Ketobacter alkanivorans: one gene and its partner. Each later gene encodes a partner of the first gene's protein in a complex. Links are inferred from orthologs where the notes say so. Each region holds a gene or a part of one and is shown on either strand. Other genes may lie near its edges.

The links.
Region 2: the proteins of accC (region 1) and accD are in contact, whole or in part, in a solved structure (PDB 8UXZ), measured with the Escherichia coli proteins. The link is inferred for Ketobacter alkanivorans from one-to-one orthologs.

What each region holds. Positions count from the first base shown.
Region 1 is NZ_CP022684.1:3,620,010-3,636,724, reverse strand. Bases 8,263-11,181 are described here. They hold accC (acetyl-CoA carboxylase biotin carboxylase subunit), read left to right. Parts: upstream 8,263-9,008; coding sequence 9,009-10,355; downstream 10,356-11,181. Other genes in these bases: prmA (50S ribosomal protein L11 methyltransferase), read left to right, coding at 10,483-11,181; accB (acetyl-CoA carboxylase biotin carboxyl carrier protein), read left to right, coding at 8,538-8,996; aroQ (type II 3-dehydroquinate dehydratase), read left to right, coding at 8,263-8,491. Also shown: Kalk_RS15490 (molybdopterin oxidoreductase family protein), read right to left, coding at 1-1,685; Kalk_RS15485 (DUF2333 family protein), read right to left, coding at 2,026-2,958; Kalk_RS15480 (bifunctional diguanylate cyclase/phosphodiesterase), read right to left, coding at 3,118-5,091; Kalk_RS15475 (transglutaminase-like cysteine peptidase), read right to left, coding at 5,164-5,805; protein-disulfide reductase DsbD, read left to right, coding at 6,001-7,872; more of aroQ, read left to right, coding at 8,048-8,262; more of prmA, read left to right, coding at 11,182-11,358; Kalk_RS15445 (DUF3426 domain-containing protein), read left to right, coding at 11,439-13,034; tRNA dihydrouridine synthase DusB, read left to right, coding at 13,217-14,209; DNA-binding transcriptional regulator Fis, read left to right, coding at 14,206-14,538; purH (bifunctional phosphoribosylaminoimidazolecarboxamide formyltransferase/IMP cyclohydrolase), read left to right, coding at 14,770-16,335; purD (phosphoribosylamine--glycine ligase), read left to right, coding at 16,522-16,715. UniProt on the Escherichia coli protein: This protein is a component of the acetyl coenzyme A carboxylase complex; first, biotin carboxylase catalyzes the carboxylation of the carrier protein and then the transcarboxylase transfers the carboxyl group to form malonyl-CoA.
Region 2 is NZ_CP022684.1:354,074-364,128, reverse strand. What follows is about bases 7,165-10,055. They hold accD (acetyl-CoA carboxylase, carboxyltransferase subunit beta), read left to right. Parts: upstream 7,165-8,122; coding sequence 8,123-8,989; downstream 8,990-10,055. Other genes in these bases: folC (bifunctional tetrahydrofolate synthase/dihydrofolate synthase), read left to right, coding at 8,979-10,055; trpA (tryptophan synthase subunit alpha), read left to right, coding at 7,285-8,088; trpB (tryptophan synthase subunit beta), read left to right, coding at 7,165-7,259. Also shown: Kalk_RS01635 (aspartate-semialdehyde dehydrogenase), read left to right, coding at 1-990; Kalk_RS01630 (FimV/HubP family polar landmark protein), read left to right, coding at 1,335-4,472; tRNA pseudouridine(38-40) synthase TruA, read left to right, coding at 4,564-5,355; Kalk_RS01620 (phosphoribosylanthranilate isomerase), read left to right, coding at 5,438-6,058; more of trpB, read left to right, coding at 6,045-7,164.

The DNA of each region.
Region 1 (16,715 bases):
TTGGTGCCCTCACGATAGGGCCATTGTATACCTCGACTTTCTTCGATGAGGTCGTGACTCATACCGGAGATGTCCAGGGTACGGCTGGCACCTTTGGAGAGCTGTCGCATTTCGTTGAATGCGCCTTCTGGAGTATCGGGAAAGTGTATCTTCTGGCCATTTTCAAAGCGTTTTGCCAGTTCGGTGAAGATCCAGAAATCAGGCTTGGAGTCGGCGTGAGGCTTCACTACTGGGCGAATCAGATTCACACGGCGCTCGGTGTTGGTGAAGCAGCCGGTTTTTTCTGCCCACACGGCTGCAGGCAGATACATGTGGGAGTACTGGTTGGTTTCTACATCCTGATAGGAATCCTGTACCACCAGGAACTCCAGTTTTTCCAGGGTTTTGCGAATGCGTGGAGTGTTGGGCATGGAGGTCATGGGATTGGTGGCCACTAACCACAGGCCTTTTACTTGCCCGGTTTCAATGGCGGGCAGAATATCGGTCATGCACATGCCGCGTTTTTCGGGGAAGAAGGATTCATCAATACCCCAGAATTTAGCGATTTCATCCCGATGTGTTTGGTTTTCGAGGGCGCGATACCCAGGCAGGCCCGAGCAGGATGACCACTCACGGGTGCCCATGGCGTTGCACTGGCCGGTAATGGACAGGCTGGTGCCGCCGGGCTTACCGATGTTACCGGTGATGAGGTTCAAATCGTTGATGCCCACTACGCCATCCGAGCCGTGCGTGCTTTGATTGATGCCCATGGTCCAGATGCTCATGGCAGCACCGGCTTTTGCATAGAGCCGCGCCACATTGCGGATGGTGTCTTCGTCGATGCCACAAATGCGCGCCGCCGTTATGGGGTCGTAATCTTTGACGCAGTTTTCCAACGCTTCGATGCCGTTGGTGTGCGCGTTGATGTAGTCACGATCTTCCAGACCTTCCGCCAGAATCACGTGCATCAGGGCGTTTTGCAGCACTACGTCAGTGCCCGGGGTGATGGGCAGATGGATGTCGGCAAACTGGGCGAACATGGTAACCCGGGGGTCCACCACAATCAGCGGGAACTTGCGTTTCTCCAACGCTTCTTTCAAGCGCCAATAGATGATAGGGTGCTGCTCCGGCAGGTTAGATCCCCAGGCGATCAGGCATTCGGTGTGTTCGAAATCCTCATAGCAGCCCGGCGGGCCATCGGAGCCGAAGGAGCGTTTGTAACCGGATACGGCGGATGCCATGCACAGCGTGGTGTTGCCATCGTAGTTGTTGGTGCCGATACAACCCCGCACCAGTTTACCCAGGGTATAGAATTCTTCGGTCATGATCTGGCCGGTGGATACCACGGCAAACGCATCACGCCCGTACTGACCCTGAATGCGCTTGATTTCGGAAGCCATCTTGTCGAGAGCGCCATCCCAGCTGGTGGGCTGCCAGGCCTCCCAGGGTTTGTTGCGAACGATAGGGGTGTTGCCCCGGCCTGAGGCTTCGAACAGCTCGTGTTCAAAAATGCCCTTGATGCAGAGTTTGCCCCGATTAACATCGGCGGTGGCCACGCCTCGTGTTGCGACGGCTTTGCCAGACTCGTCCAGCCCCACTTCTATAGAGCAACCAGTGGAACAGTAACCGCAGGTGGTGTATTTCCACTCTTGGACTTTTTTGTCCAATATCTTAATTTTTTTACGATCCTGACGGCCAAAAAGCATTATTTTGGTTCCTCTCTCCGGTTTTTCGCTCTAATAAAGTGCGATCAAAATTCTACAAGCGCTGACAGCCGCACCACACAAGTGCAGATTTGGGGCTGTAACGCCTATTTTTGATGAAAAAAAGCAAATTCCCTGTAGGAATAACAAGATACGTGCCAGAAGAACCTGACAGAATTTGGGGTATTACGGTGGAGTGTGTGGCGCTCGCCATTGATGAATGGATAGAAAGCTGCTCGGCTGGGATGGTTTACTCTAAATGAGAGGCAACAAATAAGGGGCAAGATGACTGCTGAATGTCACCTTGCCCCTTATTATCATCGTGCCGTTTTACTTGTGCAGATCAACCCTGCTCTAGCAAGCGACGCAAATCAATGATCGCCGCGTTGGCGCGCGAGATGTAGTTCGCCATCACCAGTGAGTGGTTGGCAAACAAACCAAACCCGGAGCCGTTCAATATCATGGGGCTGGCAACGTTCTCTTGGGTGGATTCCAGCTCACGCACGATCTGGCGCAGGCTGACCATGGCGTTTTTCTTCTCCAGCACTTCCTTAAAGTCGATTTCGATGGCTTTTAGGAGGTGAATCAAGGCGAATGACGCGCCACGGGCTTCGTAAAACACGTCGTCGATTTGAGTGAATGGCGTTTTCAGGCGCATGTCCTGGGGTGATTGCGTGGATTGTCGGGCAGCCGTATCGCCCGCCAGATCAACATTGATCTGATCTTTGCCGACGCTGGCACTGAGTTTTTGCGACAGGCTGCCGAGTCGGGTTTCTACGTCTGCCAGCCAATTACGCAAGTTGTCGGCGCGAGCATAGAACTGGGCGTTGGTGGCATCGTCATCCAACAGACGTGCCTGATAGGCTCTCAAATAGTTGATGCCGGTTTCGTATTCGCCTTCGGTTGAGGGAAACCAGAAGCTTTTATTATCAAAGTGCAGCTGCGGCTCAGCCCTGGCCAGATCGAGATCCTCGCGGGATGTAGACTGGGAGCGGGCAATGTCTTTGCGCAGCGCCCGGCTCATATCCCGTATCTGCACCAGCACCCCAAATTCCCAGTTGGGCATGTTATCCAACCATATGCCCGGCGGTGCGATGTCGTTGGTGATGTATCCGCCATTGGGTTTGTTGATCAGGGTGTCGGTTAATCGGATCAGGGTGGAGGTGGTAGCGAAACCGACTTGGGGCTGTTTTCCCTGTGCCGCCGCATCCTGTTCCACCACGCGCTCAACGTCCCACATCTCAGGTTCGACGCTCCAGTAAACTCCCAAGCCCACAGCCACCAACAGATAAACGACCACCAATGCGGTAATCAGTTTTCCCAAAATGCTCTTATTGTCGTACGCGTCCAAATGCCTTTCCTCAAGCTGAAGATTCTGTTGCTACGCTAACTGTTTATGCTGTCAGTGGCAACTATCTTGGTGCCACCGATCAGCTCAGGCCGCTTCCTTTCCCGGCTGGGGTTGCCCCAGAAAAAAGCCCTGTGCACCGTCCAACTGGAAGCGACGCAGCAAGTCCCATTGTGCTTCCAGCTCCACCATTTCTGCAGTAAGCAATATCTGCCGACTATGGGCGATGCGCACCAATGACTGTACAAAGAACTGGTGATCCAGGTTGTCTTCTATGTCGCGGATGTAGGAGCTGTCCACCTTGATGGAATAAAGCTGCAAACCACTCAAATACCCGAAGCTGCTATTAGTGGTTCCAAAATGATCGATAGTGAGCTTGGCACCGTGCTCCTTCAAACCAATGGCAAGGCGGCGCAGTTTGCCGTGGGCCGTACGCACGGTGATTTCCGGCACCTCAAAGATCAAGTAGGGCGCAACTTCGGGGTTGTGGTTTAAGGTCGCCAGTAACCAGGCATCAAAATCCTCCTCACGCACGCTGTGACTGGAGAGGTTCACGGCAAGCGGCACGCGGCTGCCATCTTGCTGGGCTTTCAATTGTTTGATCAGCAGTTCGATGATCATGCGATCAAAGCGAGTCACCATGTCAAACCGCTCCACCAGTGGAATAAAGTGCCCGGCGGTGACCAGCTTGCCGTCCACGGCCACTCGAGCCAGCACTTCGTAGTGCATCAGGGATTGATCTACACAGGAGATCACTGGCTGATAATGCAGCACCACTTTTTGCTTTTCGATCACATCTTCCAGGAAACTGGCCCAGTTGCTGATGCCCGGCATACTTGGCGCCAGAGCATCGCCGTGGGAGGACTCGTCATAGATCTCAACATGACCGCTTTGGTAGCTCTGGGCGCGCTCTAATGCGGCTGCAGCCTGGGCTTCCAGCAAGGTGCTGTCATCCCCTACTTTGCAGGCGCTGAGCCCGGCGAACAGTTTGACGTTCGAGCCGCCTAGATTAAGACCGTCGAGCCTTTGAATTCTGGTCATGGCACCGTCGATAATAGTCTTCACAGCATCAATTGTTTGATGGGGCAACAACGCCGCAAACCGGGTGCCGGTAACGCGGGCCACACAGTGGCCATCAATCTGTTCCATGGATTGCTGCCAGATCTGACCGATACGGCGCAACACTAAGTTGCCCGCATCGTGCCCATAGTGTTCGTTGTAATCCGCCATGCCTTTTATTTGCAACCGCACCAGCACGCCGCTGAATGGCTCTTCCTGTGAATCCAGGCGAGCCTGCAATTGGGCATTAAAGAAACGACCATTACCCAACCCGGTGATGGAATCCACATAGGCCTGATTGCGCACCTGTTCGATCTGGGCCACCTGCTCATCAAACAGCACTTTCAGTTGGCGCGTCATGCGGTTTATGGCCTGCACGACACGTTTCAGTTCGCGGGTTTTGGGCAGCGGCTGCTGACCGGTGAAATCCTTGTTGCAGATTAGCTCGGCCTGCTTCTCGAGGGTGCGTAACGGGGTGAGTACGGCTCGCACAATCAACAGGATAACCACCCAGCTGATGCCGCCAACCAACAGGAACAACCAAAAGGCTTGTTTGGCCGCCACCCACAGGTTTCGATTGGCAGCATCCTTATCCGAAAACACCCTCACATCCCCCACGCGACGCCAGCCTTCGGTGATTTCACTGATACCCGGCATGGGGTTGATCTGAAGCCAGTTCACAAACCACTGCGGAATCAAATGCGGTGGAGCCTGCAAGGTACGACGGATCATCACATCCCCATCGGGGTTGCGAATGACAATTTCGACAAAATCACCGCGATCAAAGATGGCATCCACCATCGTTTGCACCATGGCCAGATCATCCTCCCCCAGCGGCTTGGCGATGGACAGCCCCAGCGAGGTAGCCGTATCCTGCGCATGACTGTGCATTTGCATCTCAAGGTAGTCGCGACTATTACGCACACTCAGATAACAAATCCCCGCCAACAACACCAACAGCAAACCGGTGATCAGCAGAACCATTTGACGATGTAAACTCACGATGCTCTCCTCAGACAAACTCGGGGCGGTGCATTTGCCTAGTTTATTTTTGTTTATTCTCTGAGTGTATAACTAAAGGCTGCCCAGCCCCAAGCGCACTCGTAAGTCTCGCCACATGGAAATGTCATCGGCATCCCCCAGGCGCAGGTCTTCCCCACGGGTTTTGGCCTTCCACAGGCCCTCCGCGTTAAAACTGTATACCGGTTCCAGATCATTGCGCTTTGACGCAGGCAGCATGTCGTGCACTAAAATATCCAGCACCAGTGGCTCACCGCTGTCGGGATAATAGGTCAGCACCATATGTGGCTCGTTGAGGCGCAGGGCTTTAACGTAGGTGATGCGCATGTTTTTCGCGGGCACCCCCAGTTGGCGCAGGGTGAAATATTTGGCAATGGCAAAATCTTCGCAGTCACCACCGTTACTGGCCAGGGTTTCTATGGGGGTGGCCCAGTAATCCTCCTGCTGCCAGTGCTCTTGGTCGCTACGGAATTTAAGTTGATTAAAGAACTGGTTAACCGCCCGCAGCTGATCGGGAACGTTGTGATAGGTAATATCCCACACCAGTTTTTCCCAACGCTCAACGCGCTCCACACCAAGCGAGCCATATTGATCATGTACTTTGCCCTTGATCTCAAGGGGCAGCACCCCCGCCATCGCTGCGGAGCAGACCACCCATAATAGAACCAGGACTGCCGGTCTTGTTCGCTTGCGCACGGATCGCTCAGTGTTTGGTTGTTGTTACTTTAACTATAGCAGCGCATGAATTGGTTGCTGGTTAACCCATGACCTTGTTCACATTCCCCGAAAGATCCCCGCCACAGGAAACCCTTTGGTGGTAAAAACGTCTAACGTTACACTGAGCCCCTTTCTTACCACCCTTTAGCTGTACATAATTTAGGCAAAACCGACATGCACCACTGTAAATTGATGTTAGCCCTGCTGCTGAGCTGGCTGAGTATTCAGGCCTTCGCCAACGAAGAAGAATTCCTGCCGGTGAATGAGGCCTTCAAGGTCAGCGGTATAGAAGCCGGGAATCATGTGCATTTCACCTTCACCATCGCCGACGGCTATTACCTCTATAAACATCGCTTTGGCTTTGAAACCACCGATGGCAGCGCCGGTGTACTGGGAGAGCCGGTGTATCAGCAGGCTGGTGAATGGAAAGATGACCCTATCTTTGGCAACGTGATCGTTTTTCATTCACAAGTAGACATATATGTACCGATCAAAGAAGCCCCGGACGGCTTTATAGAGATCGATGCCCGCTACCAGGGCTGCGCGGAAAAAGGGCTGTGCTACATCCCGCAGACCTATACAAATATGTACCAAATTGATGTCAATGCAGACAAACCGCTGATCGAGCAGGCAGCCCCCCCTGCCAAACCCAGCGCGACAGTAAGTACAGATCTGGACGACCCTAGCCTGACTGAAACACCCTTAACAGGGCCAAAACTCTCCTTCGATCAGGGGGAAGCGGGGGCTGGAAGCTCAAAAAGTACAGATCTGGATTCGGATGATGCCCTGAGCCTGGAAAACTTCCTCTCCGAAAATGGCTTGCTCAGCATTTTAGGTGTGTTCTTTTTGATCGGCATTGGCCTCACCTTCACACCATGCGTACTGCCCATGGTGCCAATCCTCAGCGGCATCATTGTCGGCCAAGGTACAGATCTGTCCCGCAGCAAAGCCGCTGCGCTGTCCATCACCTATGTGTTGGGCATGGCAGTTACCTATGCAGCCCTGGGCGTGGTGGCAGGCGTTACCGGAGCCAAGCTGCAAGTTGCTATGCAAAACCCCACCGTATTGTTCAGTTTCGCCGCAGTCTTTGTGGTGCTGTCGTTTTCAATGTTTGGCTTCTACGAACTGCAACTGCCCGGCTCAGTACAAAATCGCCTTAACAACATCAGCCAGCAACAACAAGGCGGCACGTACATCGGCGTCGCCATTATCGGAATTCTGTCAGCCCTGGTGGTCTCACCCTGCGTATCGGCTCCGCTGGCAGGCGCGTTGCTGTATATAGGCCAGTCAGGCGACTGGCTGCTGGGGGGTAGCGCGTTACTGGCCTTAGGGCTCGGCATGGGCACTCCGCTGATTGCCATCGGCGTCACCGGGGCCAACATACTGCCCAAAGCCGGTGGCTGGATGGACAACGTAAAAGGGCTGTTCGGCGTGATGCTGCTGGCGGTGGCGCTGTGGCTGGTGAAACACCTGTTGCCCGACCTATTAGCCTGGGTTATCGGGGGCGGCCTCTTTATTCTGGCGGGCCTGTATCTGGGTGCATTCGATCCCCTTACCAGCCCCAAAGGCAAACTGTTCCGAGGCATCGGCCTGACCGTTGTCATCTGTGGCGCTGCTCTCATCCTGTCCCAGTTTGTGACGGCACCCGCTAACTCACCCCAGAGCATAGAAGCCCGCACCGAACTGCCATTTCAGCGCATTCGCAGCGAACAGGCGCTGGAGCAAGCATTGGCCAGCGCCAAGGCCCGACAACAACCGGTGATGCTTGATTACTTTGCCGACTGGTGCACCGCCTGTTTTGAAATGGAGCATGAAACCTTCAGCAAGAACGACGTCCAAGCCCGCCTGAGTGATCACCTCTGGCTGCAGATCGACCTCACCAATAACCCCGAAGACAGCCAGCTGCTGAAACGCTACAAACTGCCCGGCCCACCGGCCATTCTGTTCTTTAACAGCAGTGGCGAAGAACTCGAAAATGCCCGCATATACGCCTATAAAAGTAAGCCGCAATTCATGAAACACCTGGATGATCATCATATCCAGTAACAACTTATAGAGTGAAAAACCGGCTAACTTCGGTAAACATGCAACCTACCGTAGATAACTTGTAAGCAATTGTAAGAAGTGCCACAAAGCACAGGAACCTCTTGCTGGCTCTCGTTATAATCCGGACGAAATCAGTCAAAAAAACACAGGCAAGACCACAGGAATCACCCTCATTATGGCGAAATTGCTGGTACTCAACGGGCCGAATTTGAACCTGCTGGGCACTCGGGAGCCCGGCATCTATGGCACCCAGACCCTGGATCAGATCCAGCAGCACCTGTGCACGGTGGCCAGCACCCTGGGGCACCAATGTGACTGCCTGCAAAGCAACCGGGAATACGAACTGATCGAGCGCATCCACGCCGCCATGACCGACGGCACCGATTTCATCATCATCAACCCCGGTGCGCTGACCCACACCAGCATTGCCCTGCGTGACGCCCTGCTGGGAGTCAAAATCCCGTTTATCGAAGTACACCTTTCCAATGTTCACGCCCGCGAAGAATTCCGCCAGCACTCATATCTGTCGGACATCGCCGTGGGCGTGATCGCCGGTTTGGGCCCACAAGGCTACGAACTGGCTATGCTGGCCGCATCTCAACAGCTGGCCAAACAATAAACGATTAGACCAACGCCGTTTCACAACATAATAAAGAGAATTTCACATGGATATTCGCAAAGTAAAAAAACTAATCGAGCTACTGGAAGAATCCGGCATCGACGAAATCGAAATAAAAGAAGGTGAAGAATCCGTGCGCATCAGCCGCAACGCCAACCGCGGTGCAGCACCACAATACTACGCGCCACCACCGGCCGCACCCGTTGCCGCCCCTGCTCCCGCTGCAACAGCAGCAGCCCCGGCTGCCGCCCCAGCCAGCAACGAGCCCGATGGCCACAAAGTGAAATCGCCCATGGTGGGCACCTTCTATCGCTCCTCCTCGCCGGAATCCAAACCGTTTGTAGAAGTGGGCCAAAGCGTAAAAGCAGGCGACACCCTGTGCATCGTCGAAGCCATGAAAATGATGAACCAGATCGAAGCAGACAAATCCGGAACCGTGGTAGCGATTCTGGTGGACAACGCCGAGCCGGTTGAATTCGACCAACCTCTCTTCGTCATCAACTAAAAGGCCAACACCATGCTGGAAAAAGTGCTTATCGCCAACCGCGGCGAAATCGCTCTGCGGGTGTTGCGCGCTTGTAAGGAGCTCGGCATCCCCACCGTGGCGGTGTACTCCACTGCCGACAAAGAACTGATGCACATTCGACTGGCGGATGAAGCAGTTTGTATCGGCCCCGCCAAGGCATCCGAAAGCTACCTCAACATACCGTCCATTATCGCGGCCGCCGAAATCAGCGGAGCCACCGCCATCCATCCCGGTTACGGCTTTCTGGCAGAAAACGCTGACTTCGCCGAACGGGTTACCGACAGCGGCTTCATCTTCATCGGCCCCGATGCAGACACCATTCGCCTCATGGGCAACAAAGTGTCCGCCATTGAAGCCATGAAAAAAGCCGGCGTACCCTGCGTACCCGGTTCCGATGGCCCCCTGACTGACGATAACAACGCCATCCTGAAAATGGGCCGCGAAATCGGCTTTCCCGTGATCATCAAAGCGGCCTCCGGCGGCGGTGGTCGCGGCATGCGCGTGGTGCACAGCGAGAAAGACCTGATCAAATCCGTCGCGCTGACCCAGGCCGAAGCCAGTGCCGCGTTTGGCGATGGCACCGTCTACATGGAAAAATTCCTCACGACCCCGCGCCACGTAGAAATCCAGGTGCTGTCTGACGGCCAGGGCAACGCCATCTACCTGGGCGACCGCGACTGTTCCCTGCAGCGTCGCCATCAAAAAGTGGTAGAAGAAGCGCCCGCACCCGGTATCCCGGAAGCGCTGCGCAAAGAAGTGGGCGAGCGCTGTCGCCAGGCTTGCATCGACATCAACTACCGAGGCGCTGGCACCTTCGAATTCCTGTACGAGAACGAAGCGTTCTACTTCATAGAAATGAACACCCGGGTTCAGGTAGAACACCCGGTTACCGAAATGGTCACCGGTGTCGACATCATCAAAGAACAGCTGCGCATCGCAGCCGGGGAAAAGCTCAGCATCAAACAGGAAGACGTTAAAATTGTCGGCCACTCCATCGAGTGTCGCATTAACGCCGAAAACCCCAAGACCTTCATCCCCAGCCCTGGCACCATTACCCACTGGCACGCGCCGGGCGGCAATGGCGTACGCATGGATACCCACATCTACTCTGGGTACAAAGTGCCGCCCAATTACGACTCCCTGATCGGCAAATTGATCACCTATGGCGAAAACCGCGACATTGCCCTGCAACGCATGCGCAATGCCCTGGATGAAATTCTGGTGGAAGGCATCCAGACCAACATCCCCCTGCATCAAGAAGTGATCATGCAGGACAGCGGCTTCAACAAAGGTGGCGTAGACATCCACTATCTGGAGAAAATACTGGGCATGCACTAACCCGCCCAACCGCAGAAAAACGCCGCGCGCAAAACACCGTTTCTGAAACCGCACCAACTTCAGGTAAACTGTGCTTTTGCGCGTGGCACGCCTGCCGCGCCTCACTTATCAGTAAAGAAGCGCCCCAATGCCCTGGATTCAAGTCAAACTGCAAACCACCGGAAGCCGATCCCCCGCCATCGAAGATCTACTGATGGGGCTGGGCGCGGTATCGGTCACACTGGAAGACAGCAAAGACCAGCCCCTGCTGGAACCACCCCTGGGCACCACCCCGATTTGGGACGACACCACCCTCACCGGCTTGTTCGAAGCAGACGCCGACATCGACCTGATCTGCCTGGCACTGCGCAACGAATTGGGCGCAGAGCTACCCATCAAAGTAGAAGCCCTGGAAGACAAAGACTGGGTACGCGAATGGATGGACAGCTTTGAGCCCATCGCCTTCGGCCAACGCCTCTGGGTCTGCCCCAGCTGGAAAACACCACCAGACCAAAACGCCGTCAACATGATGCTGGATCCTGGCCTCGCCTTTGGCACCGGCACCCACGAAACCACCGCCCTATGCCTGCGCTGGCTGGACAGTGCAGACGTGGCTGGCAAAATTGTGGTGGACTATGGCTGCGGTTCCGGCATCCTCGCCATCGCCGCTGCACTACTGGGGGCCAAAACCGTGTACTGCGTCGACAACGATCCGCAGGCACTCATCGCCACCCAGGACAACGCCCAGCGCAATAACGTTACCGACAAAATACAGGTATTCGCCCCAGACACCATGCCCGCCATTCAAGCCAACATCATGCTGGCCAATATTCTGGCAGGGCCACTGATGAGCCTCTCGGAACGACTGGCGGGGCACACCCTCGATGCAGGCAACATCATCCTATCCGGCATCCTCAAGGATCAGGCAAACGACGTCAGCGACACCTACAGCCAATGGTTCAACATGGATCCAGCGGCCATCGACGGCGACTGGGTACGCCTGACCGGTGTAAAAGCGCGCTAAAATTATCAACACATCACAGCGCCAGACGCTAAACTGTGTAAAATCAAAAGAATAACCAATCAGGGATCTCGATCAGGGCCATGTCTGAAAATCTGCTCACCAAGTGCCCCCACTGCGGCACCACCTTCAGGTTGACACAGGCGCAACTGGACATCGCCGGCGGTGCTGTGCGCTGCGGCGCCTGCTATCAAGTCTTTCACGCCGCGGAGCACATCGTGAAGACCTCCGTAGTGGAGGAGCATCGCACCGTAAGCCTGCCTCCGGACCCAGTGGAAGAAGCCTTTGACATGAAGTCCGACGAAGGCATGGACCCCTACGATTCAGACGACCTGGAAATGGACAGCCCCAGCGAAGAAGTATTCAGCGAGGAATACCGCGCCAAAATCGACCAGGAATCCAAACTGGAAGAATTCGGCTACCAGGAAGAAAAACCCAAGAAAAAGGACAAAAGCGACGAATCCTGGGCTGAAGAACTGCTCAAAGAACTGGGCGACGACGAAGACGACCAGATGATTCACGATGATGACGACGAAGACGAACCAAAAAGTCGCATCACCAGCGGCGATCACGCCTTCTCTCTTGATGAAGAACCTGCATCCAAAAAGAAAAAACCGAAACAGGGCAACGAGCTGAGCGACACCTTTGTCAGCCTGGGCACCTTTGCCGGTGATGATCCCTTTGCCATCAGCGAAATAGAAGAAGACGAATTTGGCAGCGGCGACTCCTCCGACGATGAATCCTGGGCCAAAGCCATGCTGGATGAACTCGAAGAAGAAGAATCACCCAAAAAGCCGCCGCCATCCGGCCTATCCATGCTGATCGACGAACCAGAAGAAGAAGACAACAGCCCGTTTGCTGCCAAAGAATTGTCCAAGGACAAAAAAGAAATCATCGAGCGAGCAAAACAGGATAAACACAAACAGAAAGCCCTCTCCAAATCGTCCAGCAAAAAGCCAAAAGCCGAGCTGCGCACAGATGAAACCGAGGACTTCTTTCGCCTGCTGGAAGAAGATCGCACCCCGACAGGTAAACACAAAGAGCCCAAGCTGACCGATCTCGACGATCTTGAAGACCACGAGATAGAAGCCATAACCCCCGAAAACCTGTTTGCTGACAGCGACGAGGTCATCAATCAGCAGATTCGGCTAAGTGCACTGGAATACGGCTCAGAAGAACAATCGGAGCCTTCCGGCCGCGGCGCACTTTGGGCTGTAGCCATGATCGTGCTGATTCTCAGCCTCGGCGCCCAATACACATACTTCCATTTTGATGAGCTATCCCGCATTCCCGCCCTGAGGCCCATCATCGCCCAATACTGCCCCATGATCGGCTGTGAACTGGCCTCCCAAAGCGATGTATCGCGTATAGTGGGCACCAATTTAGTGGTGCGATCCCACCCCTTTGAAAAAAACGCACTGGTCATCGACGTCATCATCAAAAACCAGGCGAAGTTTGAACAGCCCTATCCGGTCGTGCAACTCAACTTCGAAAACATCAATGGCGACCCTGTCGCCAGCCGACGCTTCACTCCAAAAGAATACATCAGCGACCAAACCATTGACCTGAACAGCATGCCCAGCAACACCCCCATCCACCTGACTCTGGAAATCGAAGACCCCGGTCGGGACGCGGTCAATTACCAGCTACTGTTCCTGCCCCGCAGCGATGCAAGCTGAGGGGCGCTACGGTTATCTGATAACTGCATCAGCTCAATTTGTAGCCTCACTCACGAAATAGTCGAATTATTTTACAATATCGGTACAAACCGTATTTATTCTGTCAGTTCTTCGGGCTATGATAGCTCGATCTTTAAGCATGGCTGAAAACCATTAGGCGGTTAAATAAACAGGAGTTCGGCGTGTCCTTACAAATCGGGCCCTTTACTCTCAGTAGCCCAGTGGTACTTGCGCCCATGGCAGGCGTCACCGATCAACCTTTCAGGTTGCTGTGCAAGCGCTTAGGCGCAGGCTTGGTAGTTGCTGAAATGTTGACCAGCGACACTCGTCTCTGGAACACCCGCAAGTCTCAGCTGCGTCTGATCCATCAGGATGAGCCGGAGCCACGATCCGTTCAGATCGCCGGAACCGAACCCGCCCAGATGGCCCAGGCCGCACAACTTTGCGTTGAACGTGGTGCCCAGATTGTCGATATCAACATGGGCTGTCCTGCAAAGAAAGTGTGTAAAAAGGCTGCCGGATCGGCGTTGCTTAAAGATGAAGTACTGGTCCAATCCATTTTGGAAGCCGTAGTAACTGCGGTTAATGTACCGGTAACCCTGAAAATCCGCACCGGCTGGTCCCCGGACCAACGCAATGGTGTCACCATTGCCAAAATAGCCGAAGATTGCGGAGTTCAGGCGCTGGCGGTACACGGTCGTACCCGTGCCTGCGCTTACAAGGGCGAGGTGGAATATGACACCATTGCTATGATCAAGGAAGCAGTCAGCATCCCGATTATTGCCAACGGCGACATCACCACACCCGAGCGAGCCAAACAGGTAATGGACTACACCCAGGCGGACGGAATCATGATTGGCCGGGCAGCACAGGGGAACCCCTGGCTTTTTCGAGAAATCCAGCATTATCTCGAAACAGGGGAAACGCTTCCAAAAGCGTCATACAAGGAAGTAACAGCGGTGATCCTAGAGCACTTGAATCGTTTACACAGCTTCTATGGCGACTACATGGGGGTGCGTATAGCCCGAAAACATCTGGGCTGGTATGTACAACACCTTCCAATGGGAGCACAATTCAAATCACGTTTTAACCAGCTTGATTTTGCGTCGGAACAATACGCCAGTGCTCAGGAATACTTTGCGCATTTAATCGAGGGAGAGGTAATGGCGGCATGAATGAACCAAACTACAACGACGAAACTCCATTTTCCAGCGGCTCCACATCGGCCAGCAACACCGATTTGAAGCAACACTTGGTCACTTCCGTGGACCAGGGCAATCAGACATTGCGTGACAACGTGCACCGTGCATTGCGTAATTATTTTGCGCATCTGGACGGCCAGCCAGTCACCGACGTTTATCAGATGGTCCTGTCAGAAGTGGAAGCACCATTGCTGGAAACCGTTATGGAATACACCCGAGGCAACCAGACCAAAGCGTCCGTACTGCTCGGCTTGAACCGCGGCACCCTGCGGAAAAAGCTGAAAACCTACGGTTTGATCTGATCCTCAACGTTTTCAGAACGTTATGCCCAACTCCTAGCCTTCTTAGGAGTTGGGCCAGCGCCTGACCGAACGACTTACTTGTACCTTGAAGCATGCACGGGTTTACAAGGCTTCTCTTTTTTGCCCTTCAAGTCTTAAACCCAGGGCCATTTCCGACTACAATGCGCCCCTTTCCGGGCGACCTGCAAGACGCCCCTCATTCACGTTCAAGCTACAGTACAGACCTCCATCATGAGCAAGCCAATCAAACGCGCACTGATCAGTGTTTCTGACAAAACCGGCATCGTCGACTTCGCCCAGGCCCTAGAGTCCATGGGAGTAGAAATCCTCTCCACTGGCGGTACTTTTAAACTGCTGCAGGAAAGCGGCGTCAAGGCCACCGAGGTGTCGGATTACACCGGGTTCCCTGAAATGATGGACGGCCGGGTTAAAACCCTGCACCCGAAAGTGCATGGCGGCATTCTGGGCCGTCGCGGCACCGATGACAGCGCCATGGAGCAACACGGCATAACCCCGATCGATCTGGTGGCGGTGAATCTGTACCCCTTTTCGCAAACGGTGGCCAATCCCGATTGCGACCTGCCCACAGCCATTGAGAACATCGACATCGGCGGGCCCACCATGGTGCGATCTTCTGCGAAAAACCACAAATGGGTCACCATCGTGGTGAACGCCAGCGACTATGGGCGCGTGGTGGATGAAATGAAAGCCAACCACAACACCGTTAGTGATCAGACCCGCTTTGAACTGGCGCTGGCAGCCTTTGAGCACACCGCCAGCTACGACGGCGCCATTGCCAACTACCTGGGCAGCCTCAAAGCCGATGGTGAGAAAACCCCATTCCCACGCACCTTCAACACCCAGTTCCTGAAAGTGCAAGAGATGCGCTACGGTGAAAACCCCCACCAGCAGGCAGCATTCTATAAAGAAGCTAACCCGGCAGAGCCCTCCGTCAGCACGGCAGTGCAGCTGCAAGGCAAAGAGTTGTCGTTTAACAATGTGGCCGATACCGACGCCGCCCTGGAATGCGTAAAATCCTTTAAGGAGCCAGCCTGCGTCATCGTCAAGCACGCCAACCCCTGCGGTGTAGCCATCGGTGCGAATATCAACGAAGCCTATCAGCGAGCCTTCCTGACCGATCCCACATCAGCGTTTGGCGGTATCATTGCCTTCAACCAGCCACTGGATGACGTAACCGCCCGCAACATCGTCGACAAACAGTTCGTGGAAGTGATCATCGCCCCCGGAGCCTCCGACGCAGCAGTAGCCATTGTTGCCGAGAAGAAAAACGTCCGCCTGCTGACCTGTGAGCAGTGGGGTGAGCGCGTTGCCGGTTTCGATTACAAGCGCGTCAACGGCGGCTTACTGGTACAGGATCGTGACAACGGCATGATCACCCAACAGGATCTGAAAGTGGTGACCAAACGTGCACCCAGCGCCGAAGAAATGCAGGATCTGATGTTCTGCTGGCAGGTAGCCAAGTTTGTGAAGTCCAACGCCATCGTATATGCCAAAGGCCAGCAAACCATCGGCATCGGCGCAGGCCAGATGAGCCGTGTCTACAGTGCCAAAATCGCCGGTATCAAAGCCGCCGATGAAGGCCTTACCGTACCCGGTTCGGTGATGGCATCGGATGCTTTCTTCCCGTTCCGCGATGGCATTGACGCCGCAGCCCAGGCGGGTATTCGCGCAGTGATTCAACCCGGTGGCTCCATTCGCGACGAGGAAGTCATTGCCGCCGCCGACGAAGCCGACATTGCCATGGTCTTTACCGGAATGCGTCATTTCCGGCATTGATTCGACCACCTGCTACGAAGTGAAAGATGCAGAGGGCGGGAGCTGACAATGCAGGAACATCAGGGGCCATGGACGGCCCCTGCTGAGCTTACAGGGATGTACTTGTAGCGTTTCCTGCATTGTCAGCTCCCGCCCAACCCCGATAGACTTTAAGCAGTTAAAAACTTCCTGATTTGAGGGCAAACGATGAACATTTTGATTATTGGTGGTGGCGGTCGCGAACATGCGCTGGCCTGGAAAGCGGCACAATCTCCTACCGTAGAGAAAGTCTACGTTGCCCCCGGCAACGCCGGCACGGCCCTGGAAGCCAAGGTCGAGAATGTGAACATCGACGTACTGGCTACCGATGAACTGGTCAAGTTTGCCCAAGACAACAACAT
Region 2 (10,055 bases), 3.3 Mb from region 1 along the record:
GCAACCGGTGCAGTGGGCGAAACCATGATCCGTGTTCTGGAAGAACGCGATTTCCCGGTGGGTAATCTTTACCCTCTGGCCAGCGAGCGCTCCGAAGGCAAGATCATCCAATTTAAAGGCAAAAACATCCGGGTCCAGAACCTGGCAGAGTTCGATTTCTCAAAGGTTCAGATCGGCCTGTTTTCAGCCGGTGGGTCTATCTCTGAGGAATTCGCCCCGAAAGCAGCGGCGGCAGGTTGTATCGTGATCGATAACACCTCTCATTTCCGCTATGACGATGACATCCCTCTGGTGGTACCCGAGGTGAATCCGCAAGCCATTGCAGAATACAAAACCCGCGGCATCATCGCCAACCCCAACTGTTCCACCATTCAAATGCTGGTGGCACTGAAGCCCATATACGATGCAGTAGGCATCGAGCGCATCAATGTTGCCACCTACCAGGCAGTATCCGGAACCGGCAAAGAGGCCATCGAAGAACTGGCGGTGCAGACCCGCGATCTACTCAATGGTCAGCCCATTAAAGCCGAGGTATACCCTAAGCAGATCGCATTCAACGCACTGCCCCAAATTGATGTGTTTCTTGAGAACGGCTACACCAAAGAAGAAATGAAGATGGTGTGGGAAACCAAGAAGATTTTCGGTGATGACAGCATCCAGGTGAACCCTACTTGCGTACGCGTGCCCGTATTCTACGGCCATTCGGAAGCAGTACACATCGAAACCAAGGAGAAAATCAGCGCAGAACAGGTCACTGAATTGCTGAAAAAAGCGTCTGGTGTAACCGTGCTGGATACCCGCTCACCCGGTGGTTACCCTACAGCTGTGACCGAAGCGGCAGAGAATAACGACACCTTTGTTGGTCGCATCCGCGATGACATATCTCATCCCCGCGGCATTGATATGTGGGTCGTGGCTGATAACGTCAGAAAAGGTGCAGCCACCAATAGCGTGCAAATCGCCGAAGAGTTGATAAAACACTATTTATAATTGATACTTACCTCACTATTGTCAGGCTGGTTCTAGATTAATCGGGTAACTGGGTCACGATTATTCAAGATTTTGCCTGACAACCACAAATTGAAAGCTATCCTTGTTAGGGGGTAGCTTTCAAAAATGAAAGCCTCTCCTAAGCAAGTTAATAAGTTAGTAAATCAGCAGGTTGCTGGATGCGTATTTGTTGCAACGGGTTGTGTGTCAGCTGGTTCGAAGGTTAGTTTGAACGGAAATGCCTAGACTGCCCTCAGGCCATGCCGAGACCTGAAGTAGCAAATTTAAGAAAAATTAAAGGGCGGCTCTGCTGTCCAGTGGTCACATAAGCGAAGGAAAAGATAATGGTTCGTAAACTTGCCGCTGCAATGCTTGGTGTGGGTGTGCTTATCCCTGGGTTGGCCAACGCACTGGGTTTGGGTGAAATCAAGCTCAATTCAGCATTGAGTGAACCTCTGGACGCCGAAATTGAATTGGTACAGGTCAGGGAACTCACCGCTACAGAGATCCTGCCATCCCTGGCCGGATCAGATGATTTCCAGGCTGCCCACGTCGAGCGTTTCCATTTTCTGACTGATCTCAAATTTGAGGTCATCGTCAACGCGCAAGGCAAATCGGTCATCAAGATCCGTTCGCGAAAACCTGTGAAGGAACCCTTCCTTAACTTCCTGGTGGAAGTAAACTGGCCCGCCGGTAGGTTGCTTCGCGAATACACCTTGCTGCTTGACCCTCCTATTTATAGCGCCCAGCCAGCCAGCCCCGTCAAAGCGCCGCAGACTGCCAGCACTGCCCCGAAGCCAGCTGCACCGGTTTCAACCTATGAAGGTGTATCGCAATCTCAACCCAGCTACAGCAGTGGTGGTTATGCAGAGGCTGCCGAAGGCACCCACACCATCAGCGGCAACGATAGCCTGTGGGCCATTGCCAAGAACATGAAGCCATCCGACCGCGTCAGCATCCAGCAGACGATGATGGCCATCCAAAGAATTAATCCAGATGCATTCATTGACGACAACATCAACCTTCTCAAGAAAGGGGCCGTGCTGCGAGCACCTTCTGAAGAGGAAGTGATGGCAATGACCAATCGCGATGCCATCGCACTTGCCGCCGAGCAAAATCGGCGCTGGCGTGAGCGGGTAGCAAGCAAGTCCGGTGCTACCGAAGCTCGTCAGGTTGATCTGAGCGGCCGTAGCGTCTCACGTGAGCAAGATCCTTCCAGTGGCCCTGCAACTGATCGCCTGAAGCTGGTGTCCGGCGGTAGCGACAGCGGTGATTCCGGCCAGGGTGGCAGTGGTCAACAGGGGCAACTGCGTGATCAATTGGTGGTTGCCGAAGAAAACGTAGACAAGTTCAAAATCGAAAATGAAGAACTCAAGCTGCGCATGAACGATCTGGAAGATCAGCTCGATACTTCCGAGAAAGTGCTGACTCTTAAAGACGAGCAGATCGCTGCGTTGCAAGCCAAATTACGTGAGCTGGAAGCGGCACAGCAACAGGCTGCCCAAACCGAATCGAGCATCGGGTCTGAGCCGGTTGAAGATACCACTTCAGAACCAACTGTTGCCGAAGAGCCTGCGGACGAAATCAAAGCTGGCGAGTTAATTGCGCCAGAAGAAACAGCAGAAGAAGTGGACTATAACTTCGCCGAAGAGCCGCAAGACACATCAGCAGAGCCTGTGGCTGAAGAGCCGCAAGATGCCATGTCGCAGGAGCTTGCCGGGGTTCAGGTGGAAGATACTGCACCAGTTGCCTCTACACCTGCCGAGCCTGCGGTAGCGCCGCAGCCAGAACAACCGAAAGACGATATATTGAGCCAGATAATGGCTAACCCAATGTATCTGGCGGCAGGTGGCGGCGCCATTTTGCTGTTGATCGTGCTTGGTTTGGTGGCGGCTCGTCGCAAACAAGCTGATGCGTCCGCCGATGAGGATTTCCCCGAAGAGTTCGAGCTGCCAGAATCCCAGGACAATGACAGCTTAATGGAGCTGGACTCCGTTGATCTGGAAGAAGACGACGCCTTCGAAGAGGCCGTCGAAGCCAGCGCAGTGGAAGAAACGGTTCCCCAAACCACAGACGTTATCGGCGAAGCGGATATTTATATCGCTTATGGCCGTTTCCCTCAGGCCATCGAAATGCTTGAAAAAGCCGCTCAGAATGAGCCTGAGCGTGCCGATATCCGCCTTAAACTCTGTGAAGTTTGTGCAGAGGCGGGCGAGCCCGAAGTATTCATGAATCATTATCGTGTGCTGCAGGATATCGGCACCGACGCCGACATCAGCCGAGCCGATTCAATGCGTGGCAAGCTGGGTGACATAGAAGATTCGTTGGTTGCAGACGAATCACCGGCTTCTGACTTCGACGGTGATGAAACCCTGTTGGCAGAAGGTGCGGCGGAATCCTTTGATTTCGACGAAATCGATGCTGCCAGCGATGAAGAGACATCCTCACTGGAAAGTGAGCTGGATCTGGATTCAGATACTGGTTTGGATTTCGATCTTGCAGATCTGGAAGACACCGGGGCAAGCTTCGGCGCAGACCAAACCGAGGCAGCAGGTGAACCACAAGCAACCAGCGATGTGGCAGGTCTGGATTTTGATTTGAATCTGAATTTGGACGATGAAACCACAGACGAAGGTACTGCTGTCAGCGATGATCAGCCTGAGGCTGCATCCGACCCAGCTGCAATGGATTTCGACCTGGATACGGCGTTCGGGGAAGATGTACCCAGCGAGCCTCTGACCACGCCTGAGCCCACTGACGGCGAAAGCACCCTCGATGAAGGTGCCCTTGATTTCGATGCCGACTTCTCTTTGGATGATGTCAGCAATGTCGAGACTCCAGATACTGATCTGTCACTTGATTTCGAAGCTCTCGATGCTGAATCAGCACCGACCCCAGAAGCCAGCACAGACGAAAGCATGGATTTCGATTTGGACTTCGATGCGTCGACGACAGAGCTGGATGAAACACCCAGTTTGGATTTCTCCGAAGACGAAACCGTTATTCAGCCACCGTCAGACTCCGAGCCTGAGCTTCCACTGGCTGAGGTGCCATCACAGCCTGAGTCGATCCAGCCTGATTTGCAGCCAGAATCATCGTCTGATGACGAACCTGTTCTGGATTCCATGTCTGCCGCGCAGCTGGCTGACGAATTGGATTTTGACCTTGAAGCAGACTTCCCTGAAAGCAAGTCTGAACCGGCCGACCTCAATCTAGACGACGACCTGGATGCAACTGTGATTGCTTCAGGTTTGGGTGCGGCTCCGGCAGCAGGTGCCGCGAATGACAACGATGACTCATCTGAAGAGATGGATTTCCTGTCCGATGCGGATGAAGCCTCCACCAAGCTGGATTTGGCGCGAGCCTACATCGACATGGGTGATCGTGATGGCGCCAAAGACATTTTGGATGAGGTAATGGTGGAAGGTAATGACAACCAGAAGCAAGAGGCCAAGGATCTGTTAACGCGCCTTGAGTCTTGATTCCTTTCTAGCTTATTCGTACCATTCTCGTAAGGGGGCCTTGATGGCCCTCTTTTCGTTTTGTTGCGACTTATCTTTGTAGGGTAAAAGTATGCGGGTGGCTTTGGGGGTTGAGTACGATGGCAGGCATTACTGTGGCTGGCAGCGACAAAAGCATGATCCACAATCCGTCCAGCAGAACCTTGAAGCCGCTTTAAGCAAGGTCGCCAATCACCCGGTTCAAGTTATCTGTGCAGGCCGAACCGATACCGGCGTGCACGGTGTTGGACAGGTAGTGCATTTCGACACGGAATCCCTGCGCAAAGATAAAGGTTGGATTTTCGGCTGCAATACCAATCTTCCGGATAGCATCTCGGTTCGTTGGGCCAAACCGGTGTCGGATCTTTTTCACGCGCGCTTTTCGGCGCTTTCACGCTCATATCGATACGTGATTTATAATCACCCAGTCAGACCCGCTCTGGGTATGCAGCACATGACTTGGAACTTCCGACCTCTTGATGCCGATTTGATGCACCACGCTGCCCAGGTTTTGGTGGGGGAGCACGACTTCAGTTCATTCCAGGCGCAAGGCTGCCAGGCCAAGTCCCCGGTTCGTACAATTCACCACATCAGCCTTTATCGTCGAGGTCATTTGATCGTGATGGATATACAGGCGAATGCTTTCCTGCAGCACATGGTGCGCAATATTGCTGGGGTGCTGATGGCCATAGGCAGCGGCAAAGAGCCGCTCACATGGATCGAGGATGTACTGGGTCATCGCAACAGGAACCTCGGTGGCGTCACCGCACCACCGTACGGGCTGTTTTTTATGCGGGTGGGGTATCCCGAGGAGTTTAACATTCCCGAGCCGGAACCTGATGCCCCGTTTATGCCACTCAGTTAGACGCAAGTGAATTCCTTGCCTTAGGCCATAGCGATTCTGTTAAACTTGCGATCTTTACAAGCAGCATGAAAGAGTTAGCCTTGTGACACGGGTAAAAATCTGCGGAATCACCAATCTTGAAGATGCTCTGGCGGCTTGTGGCGCGGGTGCGGATGCCCTCGGCTTCGTGTTCTATGAGCCCAGTCCCCGCAACATCGACATTCAAACAGCCAAATCCATTTTGGAACAACTGCCGCCATTTGTCTCCACTGTAGGGCTGTTTGTGAATGCTGATCCTGGTTTTCTGCGCTCTGTGCTGGAGGCGGTACCATTGGATTTGCTGCAATTTCATGGTGATGAATCAGAGGCCGAATGCAGCGCCTGGGGGCGGCCTTATATCAAGGCAATTCGGATGAAAGCGGGTACGGATTTGGCCGCACAATGTCAGACATATCACAGCAGTCGTGGTATTCTTCTCGACACCTTTGTGGCGGGTCAGCCCGGTGGCACCGGCCAGACATTTAATTGGCAGGCAGTGCCCAAAGGACTCAGTAAACCTATCGTTCTAGCCGGCGGACTTGATCCCTCAAATGCAGCGGATGCAGTTCGCCAGGTTCGGCCTTGGGCGGTGGATGTCAGCGGTGGCGTAGAAGCCGCCAAAGGCAAGAAAGACAATGCGTTGATGCAAGCTTTTATCACAGGAGTACACAGTGTCTCAAAATGAGCGTGATTTTCTGACTACGCCGGATGATTTCGGAAACTTCGGCCCTTACGGTGGCCGCTTTGTCTCTGAAACCCTCATGTCTGCGTTGGATGAATTGGAAGAGATCTATAACAAACTGTCCAAAGACCCTGAATTTCAGGCCGCCTTTGACTATGATCTTGCCCATTATGTGGGGCGTCCTTCGCCCCTGTATCACGCCGAGCGCTGGTCGAAGCAACTGGGCGGTGCCCAGATATATCTAAAGCGCGAGGACTTAAATCACACTGGCGCCCATAAGGTAAACAACACCATCGGTCAGGCACTGTTGGCAAAATACACCGGTAAGCGTCGCGTCATTGCCGAGACCGGTGCCGGGCAGCATGGCGTGGCCAGTGCTACCGTAGCAGCCCGTTTAGGTTTGGAGTGCGAGGTATTCATGGGGGCTGAAGACGTAAAACGTCAATCCCTGAATGTATACCGAATGAAACTGTTGGGTGCGAAAGTGACCCCGGTGACGTCTGGCACCAAAACCCTTAAGGACGCCATGAACGAAGCGTTGCGCGATTGGGTAACCAACGTGGACGACACTTTCTACATCATCGGTACCGTTGCCGGACCTCATCCTTACCCCAAACTGGTACGCGATTTCCAGTGCGTTATAGGCCGCGAAGCCCGCCGCCAGTGCCAGGATCAAACCGGCCAGTTGCCGGATGCTCTGGTTGCGTGTGTGGGTGGTGGTTCTAACGCCATTGGCTTGTTCCATCCCTTCCTGTCTGATGAGTCGGTCAAGATGTACGGTGTTGAAGCTGCCGGTTTAGGGTTGGCAAGCGGGCAACACGCCGCGCCACTGTGTGCTGGCCGCCCTGGCGTTTTGCATGGCAATCGCACCTATCTTATGGAAGACGATGCAGGCCAGATCATGCATACCCATTCCGTGTCCGCTGGCCTTGATTACCCTGGTGTTGGCCCTGAGCATTCCTGGTTGAAGGATTGTGGCAGAGTTGATTATGTGGCGGCCACCGATGACGAAGCGCTGAGCGCATTCCGAACCCTCACTTTAGTGGAGGGCATCATGCCGGCTCTGGAATCAAGTCACGCATTGGCTTATGCCGCCAAGCTTGCGCCCACGATGGATAAAGACCAGATCATAGTAGTGAACCTGTCTGGCCGTGGTGACAAAGATATTCTTACCGTTGCCGAGATCGACGGCATCACTCTCTAGTACGGTACAGTAAGGAGTTTATTGGATGAGCCGTATCAAGGCGTGTCTTCAAAATCTGAAGCAACAAAATAGAAAAGCACTGATCCCATTTATCACTGCCGGTGATCCTCAGTTGGACGCCACAGTGCCCTTGCTGCACAACCTGGCAGAAAATGGCGCAGACATCATCGAGCTGGGCATACCATTTTCCGATCCAATGGCGGACGGCCCGGTGATTCAGCTTGCCGATGAGCGTGCTTTGGCAAATGGCGTCACCACCGTCCACGCGCTGGAGATGGTAAAAGAATTCCGCCAAACCAATCAGCAGACGCCTATCGTGTTGATGGGTTACCTGAACCCGGTAGAAGTTTACGGTTACGACCGTTTTGCCACCGATGCCGCAGCAGCCGGAGTCGATGGTTTAATCATTGTGGATCTGCCACCGGAAGCGGCTGTTGAACCTATAAAACTGTTTGATGCAGCAGGTTTGGACACTATCTTCCTGATCGCACCCACGACCAGCGATAAGCGCATTGCAACTATCTGCGCAGCAGGGCGCGGCTACCTCTATTACGTGTCATTAAAAGGCGTAACCGGTGCCGGACACCTGGATATAGACGGTGTAAATCAGAAGTTGGAAACAATTCGTAAAACAACCGATTTGCCCATCGCGGTAGGCTTTGGTATCAAGGACGCTGAAACCGCGCGCCTGATCGGTGAGAATGCCGACGGCGTGGTAGTGGGCAGTGCACTAGTTAAGTTGATTGCTGAATCCCAGAACGATCGCGAGGTTATGATGGCGCGCGTAACGGAGTTCACCCAATCCCTGCGGCTGGGCCTGGATCAATAAATAATAACCATAAGAGAATCAGGATGGCGTTGTTATGAGTAACAGCTGGTTAGGAAAGATTCTACCCAGTGTGGGCAGAACTTCGAGCAACAAAAAAACCGAAGTACCCGAGGGCTTATGGAAGAAATGCGCAAAATGTGGCGCCTTCCTCTATCGCCCGGAGCTGGAAAAAAACCTCGATGTTTGTCCTCAGTGTGATCATCACATGCGGATCAACGCCCGGCGTCGTATTGATTTGTTCCTGGATCAGGACGGCAGGGAAGAGCTGGCTGCCGACCTGCAACCGGTGGATCGTCTAAAATTCAAAGACAGCAAACGCTACAAAGATCGCCTTGTGAGCGCGCAGAAAGGCACCGGGGAGAACGATGCCCTTGTTGCCTTTAAAGGTACCCTCGAAGGCTCGACCGTTATCGCCGTCGCCTTTGAATTTGAATTTATGGGCGGGTCTATGGGCTCGATCGTTGGCGAGAAATTCGTCAGAGCGGTGAATGCTGCTATCGAAAACAGCTGCCCTCTGGTGTGCTTTGCTGCCAGTGGTGGCGCTCGTATGCAAGAGGCGTTGTTCTCCCTCATGCAAATGGCTAAGACCAGCGCAGCGTTGGAAAAACTCAAGGAGAACCGCTTGCCGTTCTTCTCAGTGATGACGGATCCTGTTTACGGTGGTGTGTCCGCCAGTTTGGCCATGTTGGGAGATATCAACATTGCCGAGCCAAACGCCCTTATAGGCTTTGCCGGCCCCCGGGTTATTGAACAAACGGTGCGCCAGAAATTGCCTGAAGGTTTTCAGCGCAGTGAGTTTCTGCTGGAGCACGGCGCTCTGGATATGATCATTCATCGTCATGAGATGCGTAATACATTGCATCGTCTGATGGGCAAGCTGCTTCCACAGAATGCAGCTTAAAGACTGGCTTAGCCGTCTGGAACGGCTCCATTTCAAATCAATCGATATGGGATTGGAGCGAATCCAGGCGGTGGCACAGCGTCTGGATCTGATCAGTAATACCCCCTTTATTTTTACCGTCGCCGGCACCAACGGCAAGGGCTCCACGGTCGCGTTGATCGATCAGTTGCTAAGGCAGGCTGGCTACAGCACCGGGCTCTACACATCACCCCACTTGATTGATTTTAATGAACGCGTATGCGTGAATGGAGTTCAAAGCACCGACGAACAGCTGATCAGCGCTTTTGAGGCGGTGGAGGCGGGGCGCGGTGCGATCAGTCTGACGTACTTTGAATTCACAACCCTGGCTGCGATCTGGTTGTTTCGGCAGCAGAAGCTGGATGCCTGGGTGCTTGAAGTGGGTCTGGGTGGTCGGCTTGATGCGGTGAACATCTGGGATGCCAGCGTTGCTGTTGTGACCAGTATCGACATCGACCATCAGGCTTGGTTAGGAAACGATCGTGCCAGCATCGGATTTGAGAAAATTGGTATCGCTCGCAGCAATAAGCCGTTGGTAATGGGCGAACCCGATCCGCCTCACGAAGTGGTTAAAAAATCCCTTGAAATGAACACTGCCCTTTATCAGCAGGGCCAGCACTTCACTTATCAAGTGGATGAAATCGATCACGTTGATACCAATACATGGTCTATAACGCTGACTTGCGGGGATCAAACCACCCTAGACCATAAGCGCTTACCGTTGCCTGACATTTATTTGCAAAATGCCGCCACAGCGCTGCAGGCTCTGGCTTTGTCGCCCTTTAACATTGAACGCACTGCAATGGAATCTGCATTGCGGCAAGTTATGGTTGCCGGTCGAAAACAGTTTATACATCATCAGCCCGATATTATGCTGGATGTGGGCCATAACCCCCACGCAGCCCGCGCGCTGGTGTCCCATTTGGCTAGCGATTCCACCAGGCGCATACATTGCATCGTGGGTATGCTGGCCGACAAAGACATCACGGATACCCTAATGGCTCTACTGGCTATAGTAGATCGCTGGTATCCGGTTGAGCTGGATTGC